Regions from separate parts of the Streptomyces sp. NPDC007264 genome, predicted to be linked through region 2. Evidence: riboswitches for the same ligand, from Rfam matches in the RefSeq annotation. Region 2 holds a riboswitch; each other region holds the start of a gene.
What was found. A riboswitch is a leader RNA that binds a small molecule or an ion and turns the genes downstream of it on or off. The one in region 2 is predicted to bind cobalamin.
Positions count from the first base shown of each region.

Region 1: it holds a riboswitch for cobalamin, as region 2 does, so the genes downstream of both, ACFYMU_RS05935 (ribonucleoside-diphosphate reductase subunit alpha) here and ACFYMU_RS22410 (HoxN/HupN/NixA family nickel/cobalt transporter) in region 2, are expected to answer to the same signal.
Region 3: it holds a riboswitch for cobalamin, as region 2 does, so the genes downstream of both, ACFYMU_RS08190 (prenyltransferase/squalene oxidase repeat-containing protein) here and ACFYMU_RS22410 (HoxN/HupN/NixA family nickel/cobalt transporter) in region 2, are expected to answer to the same signal.

Region 1 is NZ_JBIAFD010000003.1:194,476-202,168, forward strand. Features, by position in the region: gene ACFYMU_RS05920 (DUF3311 domain-containing protein) at 1-163, shown strand, start outside; gene mctP (monocarboxylate uptake permease MctP) at 160-1,788, shown strand; gene ACFYMU_RS05930 (GNAT family N-acetyltransferase) at 1,862-2,389, shown strand; cobalamin riboswitch at 2,437-2,592, shown strand; gene ACFYMU_RS05935 (ribonucleoside-diphosphate reductase subunit alpha) at 2,710-5,109, shown strand; gene ACFYMU_RS05940 (ribonucleotide-diphosphate reductase subunit beta) at 5,109-6,134, shown strand; gene ACFYMU_RS05945 (hypothetical protein) at 6,047-6,289, opposite strand; gene ACFYMU_RS05950 (GlxA family transcriptional regulator) at 6,383-7,345, shown strand; gene ACFYMU_RS05955 (cytochrome P450) at 7,361-7,693, opposite strand, start outside.
Region 2 is NZ_JBIAFD010000013.1:23,737-31,429, forward strand. Features, by position in the region: gene ACFYMU_RS22395 (AAA family ATPase) at 1-621, opposite strand, end outside; gene ACFYMU_RS22400 (cell division protein SepF) at 807-1,196, opposite strand; gene ACFYMU_RS22405 (ArsR/SmtB family transcription factor) at 1,371-1,718, opposite strand; cobalamin riboswitch at 1,810-2,017, shown strand; gene ACFYMU_RS22410 (HoxN/HupN/NixA family nickel/cobalt transporter) at 2,045-3,133, shown strand; gene ACFYMU_RS22415 (hypothetical protein) at 3,265-3,687, shown strand; gene ACFYMU_RS22420 (helix-turn-helix domain-containing protein) at 3,666-4,445, opposite strand; gene ACFYMU_RS22425 (LLM class flavin-dependent oxidoreductase) at 4,532-5,506, shown strand; gene ACFYMU_RS22430 (YcnI family protein) at 5,716-6,459, opposite strand; gene ACFYMU_RS22435 (hypothetical protein) at 6,500-7,090, opposite strand; gene ACFYMU_RS22440 (molybdopterin-binding protein) at 7,260-7,652, shown strand.
Region 3 is NZ_JBIAFD010000004.1:220,768-228,460, reverse strand. Features, by position in the region: gene ACFYMU_RS08205 (MBL fold metallo-hydrolase) at 1-1,029, shown strand; gene ACFYMU_RS08200 (hemerythrin domain-containing protein) at 1,156-1,791, opposite strand; gene ACFYMU_RS08195 (ABC transporter substrate-binding protein) at 2,081-3,193, shown strand; cobalamin riboswitch at 3,289-3,423, shown strand; gene ACFYMU_RS08190 (prenyltransferase/squalene oxidase repeat-containing protein) at 3,534-4,772, shown strand; gene ACFYMU_RS08185 (SCO2322 family protein) at 4,769-5,425, shown strand; gene ACFYMU_RS08180 (CbiQ family ECF transporter T component) at 5,428-6,516, shown strand; gene ACFYMU_RS08175 (ATP-binding cassette domain-containing protein) at 6,513-7,693, shown strand, end outside.

The DNA of each region.
Region 1 (7,693 bases), on a different contig from region 2:
TTCCTACGCCAAGACGGACCCGGCCTTCATCGGCATCCCCTTCTTCTACTGGTACCAGATGCTGTGGGTCGTGATCTCCACGGCGCTGACGATGACCGCGTACAAGCTGTGGCAGCGTGACCAGCGCGCCCACGCCTCCGAGAAGGGGGGTGCGGCGGAATGAAGGACGGAGTGAACGGCGTGGCGCTCGGCGTCTTCATCTTCTTCTTCCTGGCCGTGACCGTCGTGGGCTTCCTGGCGGCACGCTGGCGCAAGGCCGACAACGAGCACAGCCTCGACGAATGGGGCCTGGGCGGACGGTCGTTCGGCACCTGGATCACGTGGTTCCTGCTCGGCGGCGACCTCTACACGGCGTACACCTTCGTGGCCGTGCCGGCGGCGATCTACGCGGCGGGCGCGATGGGCTTCTTCGCGGTGCCGTACACGATCCTGGTCTACCCGCTGATCTTCATGTTCCTGCCCCGCCTGTGGTCGGTGTCGCACCGGCACGGCTACGTGACGACGTCGGACTTCGTACGCGGACGCTTCGGCTCGAAGGGTCTGTCGCTGGCGGTGGCGGTCACCGGCATCCTGGCGACGATGCCGTACATCGCGCTCCAACTGGTCGGCATCCAGGCCGTGCTGGACGTGATGGGCGTGGGCGGCGGCGAGAGCACCAACTGGTTCGTGAAGGACCTGCCGCTGCTGATCGCCTTCGGCGTGCTGGCGGCGTACACGTACTCCTCGGGCCTGCGGGCGCCCGCCCTGATCGCGTTCGTCAAGGACGCGCTGATCTACATCGTCATCGCGGTGGCGATCATCTACATCCCGATCAAGCTGGGCGGCTTCGACGACGTCTTCGCCAAGGCCGGCCAGGCGTTCGCGCAGACGAACCCGGCGACGGGCAAGCCACGCGGGGCGCTGGTGACGCCGGAGGCGGGCCAGTGGACGTACGTGACCCTCGCACTGGGCTCGGCGCTCGCGCTGTTCATGTACCCCCACTCGATCACCGCGACGCTGTCCTCGCGCAGCCGTGAGGTGATCCGCCGCAACACCACGATCCTGCCGCTGTACTCACTGATGCTGGGTCTGCTCGCGCTGCTCGGCTTCATGGCGATCGCGGCCGGTGTCAAGGTGAAGAACGGCCAGCTGGCGATCCCGCAGCTGTTCGAGGACATGTTCCCGGACTGGTTCGCGGGCGTGGCGTTCGCGGCGATCGGCATCGGGGCGCTCGTCCCGGCGGCGATCATGTCGATCGCGGCGGCGAACCTGTTCACCCGCAACATCTACAGGGACTTCATCAAGCCGGACGCCACGCCCCATCAGGAGACCAGGGTCTCCAAGACGGTGTCGCTGCTGGTGAAGGTGGGCGCCCTGGTCTTCGTCCTGACGATGGACAAGACGGTGGCCATCAACTTCCAGCTCCTCGGCGGGATCTGGATCCTGCAGACCTTCCCGGCCCTGGTCGGCGGCCTGTTCACCCGCTGGTTCCACCGCTGGGCGCTGCTGGCGGGCTGGGCGGTCGGCATGGTGTACGGCACGATGGCGGCGTACGGCGTCGCCTCACCGACCCAGAAGCACTTCGGCGGATCGGCGAAGGAGATCCCCGGCATCGGCGAGATGGGCTACATCGGCCTGACGGCGTTCGTCCTGAACGTCGCCGTCACCGTGGGGCTGACTCTGGTCCTGAAGGCGGTCAAGGCTCCGGAGGGCGTCGACGAGACCCAGCCGGGCGACTACACGGCGGACGCGGGCGACCCCGGGGTGGAGGTGGAACTGCCGCCGGCCACGGCGGAGACCGCGCACTGAGCCGCAGTCGAGGACGGGCCGCCGGAGGTGATCCGGCGGCCCGTTGTCATACCCGTGCCGCACACTCGACCCCATGGACATCGTGATCCGACGGGCGGAACCCGGCGACTACGAGGCGCTCGGGCAGATCACCGCACAGGCCTACCTCCAGGACGGCCTCCTGGACTTCGGGGAGAGCGACGCGTACCTCGACGAGCTGAGGGACGTGGCCGGGCGGGCCGCGGCGGCCGAGGTGCTGGTGGCGGTCGAGCGCGCGGACGCCCCCTCCGCTCCGGGGAGCGTGCTCGGCGGGGTGACGTTCGTGCCGCACGGCGGCCCCATGGCCGACATCGCCCGGCCCGACGAGGCCGAGATACGGATGCTCGCCGTCGCCCGCACGGCCCGCGGCCGGGGGATCGGCGAGGCCCTCGTGCGCGCCTGCCTCGACCGGGCCCGCGCCACGGACGGCTGCGCACGGATGGTGCTGTCCACCCAGCGCACCATGCTCACCGCGCACCGCATCTACGAGCGCCTGGGGTTCGTCCGCACTCCCGAGCGCGACTGGAACCCGCTCCCGCAGCTCGACGACATCACCCTCCTCACCTATGAGTTGCGCCTCTGACACACCCCGAAGCCACCAAGACACACAACATCTTGGGGTGGCAGCGAAAGCCGACACAAGATGTATGCTCGTGCTCGCTGTCGCCGCAGGGGAATCCGGTGCGAATCCGGAACTGTCCCGCAACGGTGCACTTGTGCGTGTTCGCTCCCGCGTGCGCGTCACGAGCGTCAGTCCGAGGACCTGCCGACAGCGCGCCCGGCCGTCCGGCCCGGCGCCCGACGTCCGGGCCTCGTGGAATGGGCCGGTGGACGCGACGCCGCGTGCGCTCGTGAGCCGCCCCGCCCTCCCCGGGCCCCGTGCCGAGCGAGGGAGTGCCCTACGTGACGATCGCGCCAGCCGACCCGGCTTCAGCGACTTCGCCCACGACACCGGCGGTGGCCGAGGGGACCGACGGTCCCGGTGCCGCGCTGCTGCGGACCCTGACCGAGCTGACCGCCGACCTCCCGGACGCCGACCCCGGCCGGGTCGCCGCCGCCGCGCTGCGCGGCCGGTCGGCGCACGCGGACGAGGCGGAGCTGCGCGAACTGGCCACGGAGGCGGCCGCCGGCCTCATCTCCGAGGACCCCGCCTACTCGAGGCTGGCCGCCCGGCTGCTGACGACCGGCATCCGCGCCGAGGCCGCCTCACAGGGCGTCACCTCGTTCACCGGGTCCATCGCCGTCGGACACCGCGAAGGGCTCATCGCCGACCGCACCGCCGCGTTCGTGCGTCGGCACGCCGACCGGCTCGACGCGCTCGTGGACCCCTCGGCCGACGACCGGTTCGGCTACTTCGGCCTGCGCACCCTGCACAGCCGCTACCTCCTGCGGCACCCGATCACCCGCAAGGCCGTCGAGACACCGCAGTTCTTCATGCTGCGCGTCGCCTGCGGCCTCGCCGAGGACACCGTGCCCGGTCCGGAGACCGGCTCCCGGTCCATGGACGAGGTGGCCGCGCTCTACCGGCTCATGAGCCGCCTCGACTACCTCCCCTCCTCCCCCACGCTCTTCAACTCCGGCACCCGGCACCCCCAGATGTCGTCCTGCTACCTCCTCGACTCCCCGAGGGACCAACTGGACTCCCTCTACGAGCGCTACCACCAGGTCGCCCGCCTCTCCAAGCACGCCGGCGGCATCGGGCTGTCGTACTCCCGCATCCGCTCCCGCGGATCCCTCATCCGTGGCACCAACGGGCACTCGGGCGGCATCGTCCCGTTCCTGAAGACCCTCGACGCCTCGGTCGCCGCGGTGAACCAGGGCGGCCGGCGCAAGGGCGCCGCCGCCGTCTACCTGGAGACCTGGCACGCCGACATCGAGGAGTTCCTCGAACTGCGCGACAACACAGGCGAGGACGCCCGCCGCACCCACAACCTCAACCTCGCGCACTGGGTCCCGGACGAGTTCATGCGCCGGGTCGAGGCCGACGAGCGGTGGTCGCTGTTCTCGCCGTCCGACGTGCCGGAGCTGGTCGACCTGTGGGGCGGGGAGTTCGACGCCGCGTACCGCGCGGCGGAGGCCGCCGGGCTGGCCCGCAGGACCCTCCCGGCCCGCGACCTGTACGGCCGCATGATGCGCGCCCTCGCCCAGACCGGCAACGGCTGGATGACCTTCAAGGACGCCGCCAACCGCACCGGCAACCAGACGGCACGGCCGGGCCACGTCATCCACTCCTCCAACCTGTGCACCGAGATCCTGGAGGTCACGCACGACGGGGAGACGGCGGTCTGCAACCTGGGGTCGGTCAATCTCGGCGCGTTCGTCGACACGGCGAGCGGCGACCTCGACTGGGAGCGGCTGGACGCCACCGTCCGTACCGCCGTCACCTTCCTCGACCGCGTCATCGACATCAACTACTACCCGACCGCGCAGGCGGCCCGTTCCAACGCCGCCTGGCGCCCGGTGGGCCTGGGCGTCATGGGGCTGCAGGACGTGTTCTTCCGGCTGCGCCTGCCCTTCGACTCACCCGGGGCGAAGGCGCTGTCCACCCGTATCGCCGAGCGCATCATGCTCACCGCGTACGAGACCTCCGCCGACCTCGCCGAGCGGAACGGCCCCCTGCCCGCCTGGGAGAAGACCCGTACCGCCCAGGGCGTACTGCACCCCGACCACTACGACGTCGAAGCGGCCTGGCCGGAGCGCTGGGCGGCGCTGCGGGCACGGATCGCGGCCATCGGCCTGCGCAACGCGCTGCTGCTCGCCGTCGCGCCGACCGCCACCATCGCGTCCATCGCGGGCGTGTACGAGTGCATCGAGCCGCAGGTCTCCAACCTGTTCAAGCGCGAGACGCTGTCCGGGGAGTTCCTCCAGGTCAACTCCTACCTGGTCGACGACCTGAAGGGGCTGGGCCTCTGGGACGCCCGCACCCGGGAGGCGCTGCGCGAGGCGAACGGCTCGGTGCAGGACGTCGCCCGGATCCCCGAGGACGTGCGGACGCTGTACCGCACGGCGTGGGAGATCCCGCAGCGCGCCCTGATCGACATGGCCGCCGCCCGCACCCCGTTCCTGGACCAGGCCCAGTCCCTGAACCTGTTCCTGGAGACGCCGACCATCGGCAAGCTCTCCTCGATGTACGCGTACGCCTGGAAGCGGGGGCTGAAGACGACCTACTACCTGCGCTCACGCCCGGCGACCCGCATCGCCCGCGCCGCCCGGGCGGCCGTCCCCGTGCAGCAGGCCGCCCCGGACCTCGAAGCGGTCGCCTGCTCCCTTGAGAACCCCGAGTCCTGCGAGGCCTGCCAGTGATGTCCGTCCACCCGCCGAAGAAGAGTGCGCACCTGCTCGACCCGGGCTTCGAACTGACCCTGCGCCCCATGCGCTATCCCGACTTCTACGAGCGCTACCGGGACGCCGTCAAGAACACCTGGACCGTGGAGGAGGTCGACCTCCACTCGGACGTCGCCGACCTCGCCAGGCTCACCCCGGGGGAGCAGCACCTGATCGGCCGGCTCGTCGCGTTCTTCGCGACGGGCGACTCGATCGTGGCCAACAACCTCGTGCTGACCCTGTACAAGCACATCAACTCCCCCGAGGCGCGGCTGTACCTGTCCCGCCAGCTGTTCGAGGAGGCCGTGCACGTCCAGTTCTATCTGACGCTGCTGGACACCTATCTCCCCGATCCGCGGGAGCGGGCCGCCGCCTTCTCGGCGATCGAGCACATCCCGTCGATCCGCGAGAAGGCACGGTTCTGCTTCCGCTGGATGGACTCGGTGGAGACGATGGGCCGGCTGGAGACGGCGGCCGACCGCCGTCGCTTCCTCCTCAACCTCATCTGCTTCGCCGCCTGCATCGAGGGCCTGTTCTTCTACGGGGCCTTCGCGTACGTCTACTGGTTCCGCAGCCGGGGCCTGCTGCACGGTCTGGCCACGGGCACCAACTGGGTGTTCCGCGACGAGACGATGCACATGAGCTTCGCCTTCGACGTGGTCGACACCGTGCGCAAGGAGGAGCCGGACCTCTTCGACGACGCGCTGGGCCGGCAGGTCACCGACATGCTGAGCGAGGCCGTCGAGGCCGAGCTGCAGTTCGCGCACGACCTGTGCGGTGACGGCCTCCCGGGCATGAACACCGACTCGATGCGGCAGTATCTGGAGTGCGTCGCCGATCAGCGCCTCACGCGCCTCGGCTTCGCCCCGGTGTACGGCTCCGAGAACCCCTTCTCCTTCATGGAGCTCCAGGGTGTTCAGGAACTGACCAACTTCTTCGAGCGGCGCCCGTCGGCGTACCAGGTCGCGGTGGAGGGCACCGTCGACCTCGACGAGGACTTCTGATCCCCTGCCTTCTCGCGTGCCTCCTCGGCCTGCCTGATCCGGCGGTCCACGCGGCGCTCGTGCGCGATGCCGATCAGTGAGGGGAGGACGAGGAGGACGAGGATCCCGAGGACGGTGAGCATTCCGGTGAGCGCTTCCACGTGTGTCGCATCCATGGACACCACTGTCCCGCCGTAGACTCCTTACCGTGAGTGGCAGGACTGTCGTACACCCTCGAATTACTGCCACTTCCACGGCACACTGGTCCCATGCTGAAGAACGTGGCGGCCGTCCTGCTCGACGGCGTGCACCCCTTCGAACTCGGCGTCGTCTGCGAGGTGTTCGGCATCGACCGCAGCGACGAGGGACTGCCCGTGTACGACTTCGCGGTAGCCTCGGCCGAGGGGCCCTCGCTCGCCGCCAACTGCGGGTTCACCCTGTCCACGGCGCACGGCCTCGAACGGCTGGAGGAGGCCGACCTGATCGCCGTGCCGGCCGGGGAGGGCTATGTGGCGCGGGCTTATCCACCGGAGCTGCTGGACGCGCTGCGCCGGGCCGCCGGGCGCGGGGCCCGGGTGCTCAGCGTCTGTTCCGGCGTGTTCGTGCTGGGAGCCGCCGGGCTGCTGGACGGGCGGCGCTGCGCGGTGCACTGGCGCCACGCGGACACGCTGGCGCGGCGCTTCCCGCGGGCCGTCGTCGAGCCGGACGTGCTGTACGTCGACGAGGATCCGGTGATCACCTCCGCGGGCACCGCGGCCGGCATCGACGCCTGCCTGCACATCGTGCGCAAGGAGCAGGGGCCGGACGTCGCCAACAGGATCGCCCGGCGCATGGTGGTGCCGCCGCACCGCGACGGCGGCCAGGCCCAGTACATCGAGAGGCCGCTGCCGCGGTCGCAGGGCGACACGGTCGCGGAGGTGCTGGTGTGGATGGAGCGGCACCTCGACGAGGAGGTGACGGTCGAGCGGCTCGCCGCCCGCGCCCATATGTCGCCGCGCACCTTCGCCCGCCGCTTCCAGCAGGAGACCGGCACCACCCCGTACCGCTGGATCCTGCGCCAACGGGTGCTGCTGGCCCAGGAGTTGCTGGAACGCACGGACGAGACGATGGACGCGATCGCCGACCGTGCCGGCTTCGGCACGGCGGCGGCGCTGCGCCATCAGTTCGTCCGCGCCCTGGGCACGACGCCGAACGCCTACCGGCGCACGTTCAGGGGCCCGCGGGCCGCCTGAACGTGCGGCCCGCGGTCACCGGGGCAGGGCCTTCAGCAGCAGTCGGCGGGGGCGGAGCGTGATCCCGATGCGCAGCCTGTCGTCGGAGCCGGGCGCCTGCTCGAAGCGGTACGCCGACGCCATCGCCGCCGTGACGAGCGTGAGTTCGGCCATCGAGAAGTGGTCCCCCGGGCACTTCCGGTTGCCCACCCCGAAGGGGGTCATCGCGTACTTGGGCACGTCCTTGGCCCGCTCCGGGAGCCAGCGGTCGGGGTCGAACTGCGCGTGGCGCGCGTACGACCGCGGATCCCGCTGGATCGCATAGGGGCTGTACACGACGTCCGACCCGGCCGGAATGCGGTACTCGCC
Region 2 (7,693 bases):
GGAGCGCAGGGCGACGACCATCTGCTCGGCCGCGGCCAGCACCCGGCGCTGCCCTTCCGTCCGGCCGGCCACGCGCAGCGGCAGCAGGCCGGTGCCGAGGCGGTCGTCCGGCAGCGGGGCGCGGGTCACCGGGGAGGCGTCCGCCGTGTGCCAGGCCGCCTGCACCGTAGCGCGCCCGGGGTCGAGCAGGGCCGTCTCCAGCAGGATCAGCCCGCCGGACGTCAACCGCTCGCCGACGACCCGCAGTTCGGGCTCGGCCTGCACGGCGATGTCGAGCCGGACCGGACCCTGTGGGCCGTCGGCCGTGCACCCGATGCGGAAGCCGCGCCGTCGCTGGGCGTCGGGTCGCGCCCGCTCGGGAACGCAGGCCGCCGGGTGGGGGAACGCCTCCGCCAGCTCCGCCCCGCCCCCGAGCCGCGCCAGCGCCTCGTACGCCTGCAGCACCCGCGACTTGCCCGAGCCGCTCGGGCCCGTGAACAGCGTCAGCGGCCCCAGCGCGAAGGCGGCCCGCCGGTGACCGCCGAACGCGGACAGCCTCAGCTCGGTGACGCACGGCCGGTCCGGCCGTGCGTCCGCGCTGCGAGCCGGGCCGGGCGGGGACGGCGCGGAGGAGACGGTCATGTCCGGACCGTAGGCCGTCGGGCCGGGGCGAACCGTTTTACCGTCACGCGCTTCCCACGATCGAGCGACGTCCCCGCCCGAGCAGCGCGACCGGACGCACGGCCGGACGGCGCGGCCGCGCGCGGACCGCCCCCCGCGGCGACGCCGGCCAACTCCCGGGCTCCGGGGACCTCGCCGCCCCGGTCTCAGACCCCTGGGACGCCGGCCCCCTCCATCAGCCCGCGCACCTCGGTCCCCGGCGGTGTCAGCAGGAACACATTGCGGTCGACCCGGTGCATCCCGCTGGAGAGCCCGAAGACGACGCCGGTGCTGAAGTCCAGCACCCTCTTGGCGACCTCGGTCTCCGCGCCCGTGAGGTCGAGCAGCACGGGCACCCCCGCCATCAGCGTCTCGGCGACGTCGCGGGCGTCCGCGAACACATTGACCCGCAGCACCACGAAGCGGCGCCGCGCCTCGGTCTCGGCCTCGGGTATGGACCGGTGGTCGACCGCGGACGGCCAGGCGTCCCGGCCGCGCAACGGAACGACCTGGGCGAGCCCCTCCCACTGTTCGTCGGTGACATCGCGGCTGTTCACCGGTCCTCCCGGGGGTGGCTCGCACTCATCGTCTGCACCGGTCAATTCTTACGCATGGTCACCCGTTCGGCCCAACAGCGACACGGACCGCTACAGTCACGGCGGTCACTTCGGCCGGAAGACGCCCCTCGCGTGGTGGACGGCGCCCCGCGGCCCGTCGTCGATGACGACCCGTCATGTGACCTGCCTGAGCAGCTCCAGCACGACCGAATCGGTCACCCGGTAGCGGACGATGCGCCCCTGCTTCTCCCCCACGACCACCTCGGCGGTCCGCAGCAGCCGCAGCGCCTGCGAGACGGCGGGGTCGTTCATGCCGGTCGCCACGGCGAGATCGGAGACGGCGAGCGGCCCGGCCCGGTGCAGGGCGAGCAGCAGGGCCAGCCGGCCGGGATCGGCGAGCAGGGAGAAGCGGTCGGCCCAGGCACGCACGGCTTCCGGCTCACCGATGGCTTCGATGGCCTGGCAGACCCGGTTGCCGTCGATGATGCGCCGGCCGGCGCGTTCGGCGGGGACGAGATGCATGCGGACAGTGTCCCAGGAACCCCTGTGTGATCTTCGATACCTCCAGACATCTGCGCAACTGTGCAGCCTTGCAGGCATCGCGGGGTCCGCCCTAAGGTGGGCGGGCCGTGGTGTTCGGGAAGACCGGTGAAAGCCCTCAGGGGCTCAGGCCGGAGCGGCCCTCGCCACTGTGATCGGGGAGTTCCCGTTCCGTGCCGCCCGTTCGCGGGTGGCGCCACTGGCCGTACGACGGCCGGGAAGGCAGGAACGGGCGCGGTGACCCGTCAGCCAGGAGACCGGCCACGGCATCTCACGAAGTGATCCACGAGGTGCTGGAGCGTGACCGAATGACCCTGCCCGACCCTGCGTCCTTCCGGTGGCGGCGCGAGGACACCCTGCGAACCGCCGTGCTGCTGGCGGTGATCGCGGCCCTGCACGTGGTCGCCTTCGGGGTTCTGTTCCTCCTGGTGGAGCCGGAGCACTACGCCGTCGGCTCCAAGGCGTTCGGCATCGGGCTCGGTGTGACCGCGTACACCCTGGGCATGCGGCACGCCTTCGACGCCGACCACATCGCCGCGATCGACAACACCACGCGCAAACTGATGGCCGACGGCAAGCGGCCGGTGTCCGTCGGATTCTGGTTCGCGCTGGGCCACTCCAGCGTGGTGGTCCTGCTGGCCGTGATGATCGCGGGCGGCACCCGGCTCGCCGACCGCGTCACGAACGAGGACTCGCACACCCACCAGGTCCTCGGCTTCATGGGGACGACGGTCGCCGGCACGTTCCTGTACCTCATCGCCGCCCTCAACCTGGTCGCCCTCACCGGCATCCTGAAGGTCTTCAGGTCGATGCGCTCGGGCGCGTACGACGAGACGGAGCTCGAACGGCACCTGGACTCGCGGGGCTTCATGAACCGCGTCCTCGGCCGCCTCACCAGGACGATCTCGCGTCCGGGCCAGATGTACCCGCTGGGCTTCCTGTTCGGTCTCGGCTTCGAGACGGCCACCGAGGTCACGCTGATGGTGATGGCGGGCTCGGGCGCGGCGGCCGGACTGCCCTGGTACGCGATCCTGTGCCTGCCGCTGCTGTTCACCGCCGGCATGTGCCTGTTCGACACGCTCGACGGCACGTTCATGAACTTCGCCTACCAGTGGGCCTTCTCCAACCCGGTGCGCAAGGTGTTCTACAACCTCACGATCACCGGACTGTCGATCGCGGTGGCCTTCCTGATCGGCACCATCGAACTGGTCGGCGTGCTGCACGAGAAGCTGGATCTGCGGGACGCGGTCACCGGCTGGATAGCCGGGCTCGACCTCGGCAACGTGGGCTTCGTCATCGTCGGGCTGTTCGTGGTCGTCTGGGCGGGCGCCCTCGCCTACTGGCGGCTGGCGAAGGTCGAGGAGCGGTGGGCTCCCCGCCCCGCGGACGGACGGTGACGCACCGGGCGGCCGGCAGCCGTTCAGGGGTCGCCGCCGCCCGGAAGCCCATTCCCCGGGGGGAATTGTCACTCTCCGCCGCGCGCCGCAGGATCGGGGTCCCAGACTTCCTGTCCGGCGAGGAGATGTACATGATCGAGATCGACCCGCAGCACCTGGCCGACCGTTACACAGCGATGTGGACGGTGCAGGACGCGGCCGAACGCCGGGCGGCCATCGAGCGGTTGTGGGCGGAGGACGGCACCCACGTCCTCCATCCGCCCGCGGAGATGCGGGAGATCGCCGCGGAACTCGGCTTCGAACACCAGACTCTGGAGGCTCGGGGGCACGACGCCATCGAGACCCGGGTCGCGCGCAGCTACGAGCGGTTCGTCGAGAAGCAGGGATTCGCCTTCCGGGCGCGCGCCGACGCGGTACGCCTTCGCGATCTGGTCGAGTTCGGCTGGGAGGCCGTTTCCACCGAGACCGGTGACGTGGTGGGCGGGGGCCTGGAGGTGCTCATGCTCGACGACAACGGCCGGATCAAGGCCGACTACATGTTCCCGGGTGCCTGATCCCCGGTGGTCGGGTCCGTGGTCCCGGCGGCCGCGGAGAGCGCCTCCGCCGTCGCCCGGTCGGCGGGCAGGAAGGCTTCCAGCTTCAGCTCGGCAAGGGTCACGTCGACAGCGGTGGCGAAGGTGGTGACCGTCGTCATCAGACACAGCTCACCGTACGAGGAGCGCAGGCGGAGCGGAACCGCGAATCCGAGGAGCCCGGCGGACGGCTCCAGCTCGGGAACATACGTGGTGAGCTCGGCGCGCAGCTCCTCCAGGTGGTCGAGGCGTACCAGGATGTGCCGCGCCCATTCGGCGAGGTTGTGGATGCGGGGCGCCAGGCCGTCGGGATGCAGTGCCAGGCGGTAGGCGTTCGTGCCGGGTCCCACCAGCTCGGGGGCCACGCCTTCGGTGATCAGGTCGAAGGCGGCGTTCGCGGCGATCAGGTCACCCGCCCGGTCCACGACCAGCGCCGGATACGGCAGATGCCCGCGGAGGATGTGGTCGATCGCCGCGCGCACCGGTGCCAGCGCCGGGGCGTCGAGCGAGCTCTCCTCGTAGACGGGCGCGTACCCGGCGGCCATCAGCAGATCGTTGCGCTCCCGCAGCGGCAGGTCCAGCGACTCGGCCAGGCGCACGACCATCCGCCGGCCCGGGACGGATCTGCCGGACTCGATGAAACTGACATGCCGCTGTGTGGTGCCCGCCCGCAGCGCCAGGTCGAGCTGGCTGAGACGACGGCGGGTACGACGGTCGCGAAGCGCACGGGGGAAGTCCACCGCCCCGTTGTAACGACGGTGGTGGACGCCACGCCATTCCCTTCGGGGAATTGTCGTCACTCGCGCCGATGGTCAGCATCGCCGGCATGGAGATCGGTGTACTGCTTCCGACCGGAACCGCCCAGTGGGGCGCGGACGACGACCCTCGGGAACTGGTCGGCTTCGGCCGCCGGGCCGAACGCCTGGGCTTCTCCTCGCTCTTCGTCAACGACTCCCTGATCAGCCCGCGCATCGAGGCCCTCACGATGCTGGCCGCGCTCGCCCCGGCAACGGACACGGTGGCCCTGGGAACTGCCGCCCTGCTGCCGTTCCTGCGCCGGCCGGTCCAGGTCGCGCAGTCGCTGGCGTCGGTCGACCTGTTGTCCGGCGGCCGACTCGCCGTGACCGTCGGCGCGGGCTTCCCCGGCCGTTTCGGACGCCCCCTGTACACCTTGTCCGAGGTGCCCTGGGAAAGGCGCTTCGCCCGCCTGGACGAGACGGTCTCGTTGTGGCGCGCCCTGTGGGGCGGCGCACGCAGCTTCCAGGGCGAGATCCTCCGGTTCGCCGACATCCCGCCCACGACCAGGCCGTTCTCGACCGGTGGCCCGCCCGTCTGGCTGGGCGGCGCCACTCCCTCGGCACTGGCGCGAACCGGCCGGATGTACGACGGATGGCTGCCCTACCCGCCCGACCCCGCCGACTACGCGGCGGGGCTGCTCGCCATCCGCACAGCGGCCGCCGACGTCGGCAGAGCGGCCGCGGACATCACTCCCGCGATGTTCGTCTCGGTACGGATCGACTCCGACGTCGAACGTGGCCGCCGGGCGATGGACGCCTACGCCCGGGCGGTGTACGGCATGCCGTTGGAGGAACTGGATCAGATCCAGGCAGTCGTCGCCGGCTCCGCCGCTCAGGTTCTCGAGCGCCTGGGACAGTTCGTCGCGGCCGGCGCCCGGCACCTCGTCATCCGTCTCGGCGCCCTGGGCGTGCGTTCCCAGCACGACCAGCTCGAACGGGTCGCGGACCTGATCCCCGCCCTGCGAGCGGCGGCGGACACGGCCGCCGCCCCGGGAGGCTCCTGAGCCTCGCCCGGCCTGCCGCCCCGCAGCGCGACACCGCGCGAAGAAGCCGGTCTCGTGGCCGCGGCGCTCGTCGAGACCCGCCGGTCTCGACGAGCGCCGCGGCCACAGAGCGCCGTCACCGCACGAGCGCCGCGCTCACACCGGCCGGCACCGGCTCGCGGCCGGCGCCCCGGTCGTCGGTCTCCCCTGCCGGCGCGGTGACCCCTCGGTCACTCGGACGCCGAGGCGCGGCTGCGGCCGCGGAGGACGGCGAAGCCGGCGGCGGCCAGGCCCAGGACGCCGACGACCAGGCCGGCGATGCCGAGGCCGCGGGCCGTGGAGTCGTCGGACGAGGCGGCCTCGGTGGCGGAGGTCTCCGTCTTCTCGGTGGTGGTGGAGGAGGGCGCCGAACCGCCCTCCTCCGCGCCGCCCTTGGCGGTGAGCCGGAGCAGCGGCGCCGGGCTCTCCGGCTCCTCCGCACCCTGTCCGGACTGCTCGATCCAGCGGGCGACCGTGCCGTCGGAGTAGGTCTGCAGCGTCTTGAACATCAACCGGTCCGTGTCGTCGGGCAGTCGGCCGAAGGCGACGTCGAAGTCCTGGTACTGGCCGTGGCGGATGCGCCCCCCGGTCCAGGTGATCTGGGAGACGGCGTCGGTGACGGTGCCGTCGTCCGTGGTGACGGGCTTCTTGAGCTTGATGGTGGTCACCTGCGCGGTCCAGCCGTTCTGGGGGCTGACCAGCACGCCCAGGATCGGATGGTCGGTGGGCAGGAAGACCTCGACCTTGGTCGTGGCGGCGGTGTCCTGCTCGTTGGGGACCCGGAAGGTCAGCACGCCGTCGGTGGCGCCCTTGGGGTAGCTCTCGGGGTGGACGGTGACGTGCGCGAAGGCCGCGCCCGCCGCGGTGAGGACGCAGGCGGCGGCGAGAGCGCCGACGGTGCCGGCGCGGCGCAGGGTGGTACGCATCGGGGACATGGCAGGACACACTCCGTACTGGTGCTCGGTGATGGGGGGTTCAGATCGCGTACGGGGCACCCCGGGGCGGGCCGCGCCGGGTCAGGGCATGGCGCGGCAGTGCCTGTCCGAGCGGGTGGTACCTGCGGGCGTACGGTCGCGGCGGCCCGACCCGGGCGGGCATCGGCGTCGTGCGCCGCCACCAGGCGACCAGGCCCGGAACGAAGGTGACCGCCTTGCGCAGCACCGTCCACAGGGCGGCCTCGCCGCGCCGCAGGCACCAGGAGGCGAGCAGCGCGGCCGCGAGGTGCGCGGCGGCGGCCTGGGAGGCCGTCGCACACGGCTCGCAGGCCATGCCGATGCCATCGGACATGGCCGGCATGCGCATCGGCGCATGAGACGGTCCGGCCGCGGCGAAGGCGAAGTGGAGGGCGCCCTGCACGGTGAGCATGGCGCCGGCGATGGCGAGGAGCGAACGCTCACGCCCGGCGAGCGCCGCGGCGGCGGCGAACACGGGCACGAAGGCGGCCGCGTCCACCCACACCGGCGGAACGGCGCCGGTGGCCAGGGCGTGACCTCCGGCGGCCAGCAGCACGCACACGACGGCGAACACCGCTGCGCGTACGCTCCGCACCGCCCAGGACACACCCATGGCGCCGGATCATCCCATGCGGGCGGGGGCGGCCATGCCGCTTTCCGTGGATCCGGCGCGCTGGAGATCGTCCGCAGGCGATCGTCCGCAGGCGATCGGCCCGGCGCGCAGGGCATCCGGTCCCGGAAGTGTTTCGGGCGGGGCGGCACGTGCGCCTATCTTGGCGGTCATGCAGTCCTACACAATCGGTCAGGCCGCCCGTCTGCTGGGGGTGAGCCCGGACACCGCGCGGCGGTGGGCGGACGCGGGCCGGATGGCGACGCGGCGCGACGAGAGCGGGCGCCGCGTCATCGACGGCAGGGACCTGGCGGCGTTCTCCGTCGAGCTGGCCCGCGCCGGCGACGAGGAGGCCCCCTCGTACACCTCGGCGCGCAACGCGTTCCCCGGCATCGTCACGGCCGTCCGGCTCGGTGACGTGGCCGCCCAGGTGGAGATCCAGGCGGGGCCGCACCGCCTGGTGTCCCTGCTGACCCGGGAGGCCGTGGAGGAACTGGGTCTGGAGGTCGGCATGGAGGCCACGGCCCGCGTGAAGTCGACGAACGTGCACATCGACCGGACCTGAGCGGCGCGCGGGCGCACTCCGGGGCCCGGCGCCGGGGGCGC
Region 3 (7,693 bases), on a different contig from region 2:
ATGGCACAGACGGCCGATCACGGCGGGGGCGTGCGGTCCCTCAGGGTTCCCATTCCGGACAACCCCCTCGGGCACACCCTGGTGTACGTCGTCGACACCGACCGGGGTCCGGTGCTGGTCGACACCGGCTGGGACGATCCGGGCTCCTGGGACGCCCTCAGCGAGGGGCTGGCGGAGTGCGGCACCTCACCCGCGGAGATCCACGGGGTCGTCGTCACCCACCACCACCCCGACCACCACGGCCTGTCCGGCGCCGTCCGCGAGGCGTCCGGGGCATGGATCGCCATGCACGCCGCCGACATCTCCGTGGTGCGGCGCACCCGGGAGAACCGGCCCGAGCGCTGGTTCGCGTACATGGCCGACAAACTCGCCACGGCCGGCGCCCCCGAGGAACACCTCGCCCCGCTGCGCGCCGCCCGTGGCCGCGCGAGCCTGCCGGGCCTCGCCCCCGCGCTGCCCGACCGCGAGATCGTCCCCGGCGAACTCCTCGACCTGCCCGGCCGCCGCCTGCGCGCGGTCTGGACCCCCGGGCACACGCCCGGTCATGTCTGCCTGCACCTGGAGGAGGACCATCCCGCCGGGCTCCCGGGCCACGGCCGCCTGTTCTCCGGCGACCACCTGCTCCCGGAGATCACCCCGCACATCGGCCTGTACGAGGACCCGGACGACACCACGGTGACCGATCCTCTGGGCGACTACCTCGACTCCCTGGAACGCATCGGCCGCCTCCGGCCCGCGGAGGTGCTCCCGGCCCACCAGCACCCGTTCACCGACGCGCCGGCCCGCGTGAACGAGCTGCTGGCGCACCACGAGGACCGGCTGACCGGCCTCCTGGCCCTGCTGACCACCCCGCTCACCCCCTGGCAGGTCGCCGAGCGCATGGAGTGGAACCGCCCCTGGGACCGCATCCCGTACGGCTCGCGGAACATCGCGGTCTCCGAGGCCGAGGCCCATCTGCGCCGGCTGGTCAAGCTGGGGCGGGCGGAGGCGGTGGCGGGCAGCGATCCCCTGACGTACGTGGCGGTTTGACCGGCGCGCGACACCTGCCGGGGACGGTCCCAGCCGCGGTCCCAGCCGCGGTCCCAGCCGCCCACGCCACCGGGGCCGCGGCGGTGGCGCTCCCGCGGTCAGGGGCCAGGGGCCAGCGGCCAGGGGTCAGTGCGGGGCCTTGCCGCCGCCGCGCGCCTGCTTCTCGGCCGCTTCCATCCGCTGGAACATCTCCCGGGCCCGCTCGGGCGGGAGTTCGCGGTCGAGGAGGGGCAGATAGACCTCTTCCTCCTTCGCGAAGTGCAGCGCGACGATCGCATGGAGGGAGTACAGAACGCGGCGCAGGTCCTCGCGGACGTCCGGGCCCGGGGCGGCCCGGTCCAGCCGGCCGCGGAGCCTGCCGAGTTCGGCGGTCAGGGTGCCGACCTGGGCGTGGTCGCGACGCATGGTGTCCGTCGCGCGCGTCTTCCCCCTGCCGGCGAGGAGGGAGTCCACCGTCGCGTACAGCACCCGGTCCTCGGCCACGGCGTGCGGGATCAGCCGTGTCGTGAGGAACGCGTACGAGGAGTCGGCCCGCTTGCGCTGCTCGTCCGGCGAGGCGGTGCCGACCGCCTCGGCCGCCGCGGCGAGCGCTTCGATCGACGGGACCAGCTCGCGATGCTCGGCGCGCAGCGGCTCGGTGACCGTGCCGCCGCTCGGCTGCGGCTCCGCGCCGCTTCCCGCGCCGGCCCATGCCCAGGCCGCGACACCCAGGGCGAGGGCTGCTGCGGAGGCTGTGACGGCGTTGACCCGATGTGCTCTCATGGCGCGACTCCTGCGGACCGCACTGCGTGACGGAAACGGAAGGCCACTCCCATCCTGTCCGAACAGCGCGCGAGGTGCGGGACGACGCTGCTCCATCCGGGGCGGTGACCGTGCGCGATGGGCAAGGACGGCTGAACGCTTGCCCGTCGGGGACGGCGGTGGATGCAATGTCCTGCATGCTCACGCAGGCGCCGCCCGCCACGGCGGGACGGGACGGACACGTGCCCCCGGGCCCGCCCCTCGGCGACGCGGACCTGCCACCCCATCGTCACGCGGGAGACGCCCACGTATGAACACCTCACCGTCGTCATCCGGAGCGGAGCGGGCTGACGGGCCGTCCGTGCAGATCGGCGCTCTCGTTCCGCTGACCCGGCCCGGCTGGGTCGAGGCGGGCCGGCACCTGCTTGCCGGACTCGAGCTGGCCGTTCGCGACGTCAACGGCGCCGGGGGGATCGCCGGAAGACCGCTGGAGCTGGTGGTCCGGGACACCGCGGCCGATCCGCAGCGGGCCGCGGCAGCGGTGGACGAACTGGCCCGCCTGGGCGTGGCCGCCCTGGCCGGGGAGTACCACAGCGTCGTCGCTCGCGCCGCCGCCGCCAGGGCCGACGCCCTCGGCCTGCCGTTCCTCTGCTCGTCGGCGGTGCTCGACGCGCTCACCGAACAGCCGACGGAGTGGGTCGCGCGCCTCTGCCCGGCGCAGTCCCACGGCTGGCGGATCTACGCGGACTTCCTCCTCGAGGCGGGCCACAGCCGCATCGCCGTGGTGACTCAGCCGAGCGTCTACTGGGCGTCGGGGACCCGCATTCTGCGGGAGTGTCTTGCCCCGCACGGCGGCACCGTCGTCGAACTCGACGCGGCCGCGCTCGCCCCCGCGGCCGTCCGCGACGCGCTCGTCGACCGTCGCGCGACGGCCCTCCTCCTTCTGGTCGGCCACCCGGAGCCGGCCGTGCCGATCGTCAGGTCCGTCCGCGGCGACCACCGCCTCGCCGAGATCATGATCGGCGCTCCGGCCGGGCAGCCGGAGTTCGCCCGATGGGCGGCCTCGCTGGGCGAGGACGGCTCGGCGATCCCGTTCTTGCGCTACCTGCCGGAGCGCCTCACCCCCCTCGGTGCGCGAGTCGGGACGACCCTTCGCGAGCGGCTGGGCGAAGGGCCCTCCTTCGTCGCCTTCGAGGGCTACGACACGGTCACCGTCCTCGCCGACGTGCTGCGTTCCCACGGCACGGACCGGGCGCGCATCGCCGCATCCTGGCCGCGCGTCGCCGTCGAGGGCACCCGCGGGCCGATCCGGTTCTCCCGGGTGCCGGGCGTCGGCGTGCGGCAATGGGCCTGGGCGCCGGTCCAGGTCGTCGACCGGGATCCGGCAAGCCCCGGTCGCTTCCGGATCCTGCACACCGGCTGAGGGAGCACCCGGGCCCGGCCGCCCGGATCCGCCGCACGCCCGGCCCCTGTCCGACGCCCGTCCCGCCATGGGGGACGGGCGGTCTGGGGGTCGTCCGTACCGGCCGCTAGAGTGAGCGGGTCGTCTCACTACCCGTACGAGGGGAAGCCGGTGCGAATCCGGCGCTGACCCGCAACCGTGAGCCGCTTCGGCGGTGAGCCGGAACACCTCGCACGGGATCGTGACTGGCTCACGCACACCGGCAGCCGCCGGTGCACGGCACCGTCGAGGTCTACGGAGCCGAGCCGCCCGGGGTGTCCCGTGCTGCCCGGCTCCCCGCAGGGAGAGGCACCCGCCGATCATGAACGTCCGCCGCAGCGCCGTGGCCCTGGCCGCCACCGCAGTGATCGGCGCCGCCGCGCCCGCCGCCGCCACCGGTCCGTCGCCGTCGCCGTCACCGGTGATCCCGTCGGGTCTGTACGGCAGCACCGACCCGACGTACGACGGCGTCTGGCGCCAGTCCCTCGCCCTGCTCGCACAGCACACGACGGGTGTGCGGCCCGCCGCCCGGGCCGTGGACTGGCTGGCCGGACAGCAGTGCGCGAACGGGGCGTTCGCGGCGTTCCGCGCGAACCCGGGCACGCCCTGCGACGCCAAGCTCATGGTCGACACCAACAGCACGGCCGCCGCCGTCCAGGCCCTCACCGCGCTCGGCGGACACGACGCGGCGACCGGCAAGGCCGTCGCCTGGCTGAAGTCCGTGCAGAACAAGGACGGCGGCTGGGGATACACGCCGGGCGGCGCCAGCGACGCCAACTCCACGTCCGTCGTGATCGGTGCGCTCGCGGCCGCGGGCGCGAATCCCGCACAGGTCCACGCGGACGGCGGCGACGGCACGACACCGCAGCAGCTGCTCGCGTCGTGGTCCGTACCGTGCGGCGGACACGGCGGGGGCGCGCTCGCCTACCAGCCGGACAAGCACGGGAAGCTGGCGCCCAACGCGGACGCGACGGCGGCCGGTGTGCTGGCCGCCCTCGGCAAGGGATTCGTGGCGTCGGCCGGGAAGGCACCGCGGCAGGAGTCCGGCTGCGCCGGCTCCGGCAAGCCGCTCACCTCGCGCGAGGTGGCGGCCAACGGCGCCGCCTACCTGGCCGGGGCCACGGCCGCGACCGGCCACCTCACCTCCGCACTGCCCGGCGCCGGTGACCAGCCCGACTACGGCAACACGGCGGACGCGGTGGTCGCGCTCGCCGCGCAGGGCCGGACCGAGGCCGCGCAGAAGCCCTACGCCTGGCTCGAGAAGAACTCCGCGCAGTGGGCGCGGCAGAGCGGACCGGCCGCGTACGCCCAGCTGATCCTCGCCGCGCACGCGATGGGCGCCGACCCCCACCGCTTCGGCGGCACGGACCTGGTCACCGCGCTCAACGGGACGGGTCCTGCCCCGCAGGCGGCCGAGCGGAGCGACGGCACCGGCAGGAACGCCCGGTCCGGCTCGGACTCGGGGCCCGCCGTCTGGTGGATCGTCGGCGTCGGCCTCGTCGCCGGCATCGGCGTCGGCTTCCTGTTGTCCGGCCGCACCAGGAAGCGGCGGCAGCCGTGATCCGCCGCGGTGCGACCGCCGCGGTCGTGGCCCTGCTGGTACTGCTGGCCGGGGGCCCGGCGCACGCCGTCGGCTACCGGTACTGGTCCTTCTGGGAGCGGCAGGGGCAGGCGTGGACGTACGCCACCCAGGGCCCGTCGACCGCGCGCCCCGCCGACGGGGACGTCCAGGGCTTCCGGTTCGCCGTCAGCCAGGACTCCCAGGACGCCGAGAAGCCGCGCGGGAGGGCGGACTTCGCCGCCGTCTGCGCGGCGACGCCCGCGCGGGACGGCCACAAGCGGGTGGCGCTGGTCATCGACTTCGGCACCGCGGCGGACGCCCCTTCGGACGAGGCCCCGCCGGCCCCGCGCACGGTCTGCGCCCGCGTCCCCGAGGACGCGACGACGGCGGACGCGCTGGCGGCGGTGGCCGAGCCGCTCCGCTACGACACCAACGCCCTGCTGTGCGCGATCGCCGGATACCCGGCCCGGGGGTGCGGCGAGCAGGTACGGGACACGGCGCCCCGGTCGACGGCGCCGCGGGGGACGGCGTCCCCGCGGACGGATCCGGGCACGCCGCGCCACGGCCCGTCCGTGGGGGTCCTCGTGGGCGCCGCCGCCGTGGCCGCCCTGGCCGCGGCCGCGATATGGCAGGCCCGCCGCCGCCGGAGCTGACGATGGCATCCCGTCCCCGCCGCGCCCGGCCGACGCTGCACGCGGGCGCCTGGTGGCTGTGGGCGCTCGGTCTCGCCACGGCCGCCACCCGCACCACCAACCCCCTCCTGCTGGGCCTCCTCGTCGCCGTGTCCGCCTACGTCGTCGCGGCGCGCCGCACCGCCGCCCCCTGGTCCCGCTCCTACGCGGCCTTCGCCCGGCTCGGTCTCGCCGTCCTGGCCGTCCGCCTCCTGTTCGCCGTGGTCCTCGGCTCGCCCCTGCCGGGCACCCACACCGTCCTCACCCTCCCCGAAGTCCCCCTGCCGCACTGGGCGCAGGGCATCCGCATCGGCGGCCGGGTCACCGCCGAGGCCCTCGTCTTCGCCCTGTACGACGGTCTCAGGCTCGCGACCCTGCTCGTCTGCGTCGGCGCCGCGAACGCCCTCGCCAACCCGGCCCGGCTGCTGAAGTCCCTTCCGGGCGCCCTGTACGAGGCGGGGGTCGCGGTCGTCGTCGCGCTCACCTTCGCCCCGCATCTCGTCGCCGACGTACGGCGCCTGCGTGCGGCCCGCCGGCTGCGCGGCCGTCCCGACCGGGGGCTGCGCGGGCTGCTGCAGGTCGGACTGCCGGTGCTGGAGGGCGCGTTGGAGCGTTCGGTCGCGCTCGCCGCCGCGATGGACGCACGCGGCTACGGCCGCACCGCCGACGTCCCGCCCGGTGTCCGCCGCACCACCACCGCGCTCACGCTGGGCGGCCTGCTCGGGGTGTGCGCGGGCACGTACGGGCTGCTCACCGCGGAAGGGGGCGGCTACGGCCTGCCCGTCCTGCTCGCCGGGCTGATCGCCGCGCTCGCCGGGCTGCGGCTCGGGGGCCGCCGGTCGCCGCGCACGCGCTACCGGCCGGACGTGTGGGACGCACGGGCGTGGCTGGTCGCCGGGTCGGGTGGCGCGGCGGCGGCGCTGCTGGCGGTGTCCGCGGCCACCGACCCGGCCGCCCTGCATCCCGGTGTCATTCCCCTCACCGCCCCGGCGCTTCCCCTGCTCCCCGCCGCGGCGGTGCTGCTCGGTCTGCTGCCCGCGTTCGTCACCCCTGCCCCCGAGGAGCCCGCGTGATCCGCTTCGAGAACGTCTCCGTGCGGTACGAGGGGTCGGCCGAACCCGCGGTCCAGGGCGTCGACCTCACGGTCCCGGAAGGCGAACTGGTGCTGCTCGTCGGACCCTCCGGGGTCGGCAAGTCGACGGTGCTCGGGGCGGTGAGCGGGCTGGTCCCGCACTTCACGGGCGGTACCCTGCGCGGCCGGGTCACGGTGGCCGGGCGCGACACCCGTACCCACAAGCCGCGGGAACTGGCGGACGTGGTGGGCACGGTGGGGCAGGACCCGCTGTCGCACTTCGTGACCGACACGGTGGAGGACGAACTCGCCTACGGCATGGAGTCGCTGGGGCTCGCCCCGGACGTCATGCGGCGGCGGGTCGAGGAGACCCTGGACCTGCTCGGGCTGGCCGCCCTGCGGGACCGGCCGATCGCCGATCTGTCCGGTGGGCAGCAGCAACGCGTCGCGATCGGCTCGGTGCTCACTCCGCACCCGAAGGTCCTCGTCCTGGACGAGCCCACGTCCGCGCTGGACCCGGCGGCGGCCGAGGAGGTCCTGGCCGTGCTGCAACGGCTCGTCCACGACCTCGGCACGACGGTCCTGCTGGCCGAGCACCGGCTGGAACGGGTCGTCCAGTACGCCGACCGGGTCGTTCTGCTGCCGGCCCCCGGCGCCCGTCCCGTCCTCGGCACCCCGGCGGAGGTGATGGCCGTCTCCCCGGTGTACCCGCCGGTGGTGGACCTGGGCCGACTGGCTGGCTGGTCGCCGCTGCCCCTGACCGTCCGCGACGCCCGCCGCCGCGCGCAGTCCCTGCGCGAACGGCTCGCGAACCCCACACCAGCGGACCCGCAGCGGCCACGACCCGCGAACCAAACACCCGCGAACCCGCAGGAGCCGACCCCCGCGGGCCCCGCGCCCGCCGGCGGGCGGCAGCCGGGCCCCCCGGACACCACACCCGCGGACGCCCAGCAACCGGGCTCCGCGGGCCCCACACCCGACGACCGGCGGCAACCGGGCCCCACGGACGCCACACCCGCGAACCCGCAGCAACCGGGCTCCGCGCGCACCACACCCGACGACCGACGACAGCCGCGCCCCACGGACACCACACCCGCGGACCCGCAGGAGCCGACCCCCGCGGCCCCCGCGCCCGCGGGCCCCGCGCCCGCCGGCGACCCGGGATCCCGGCCGGACGA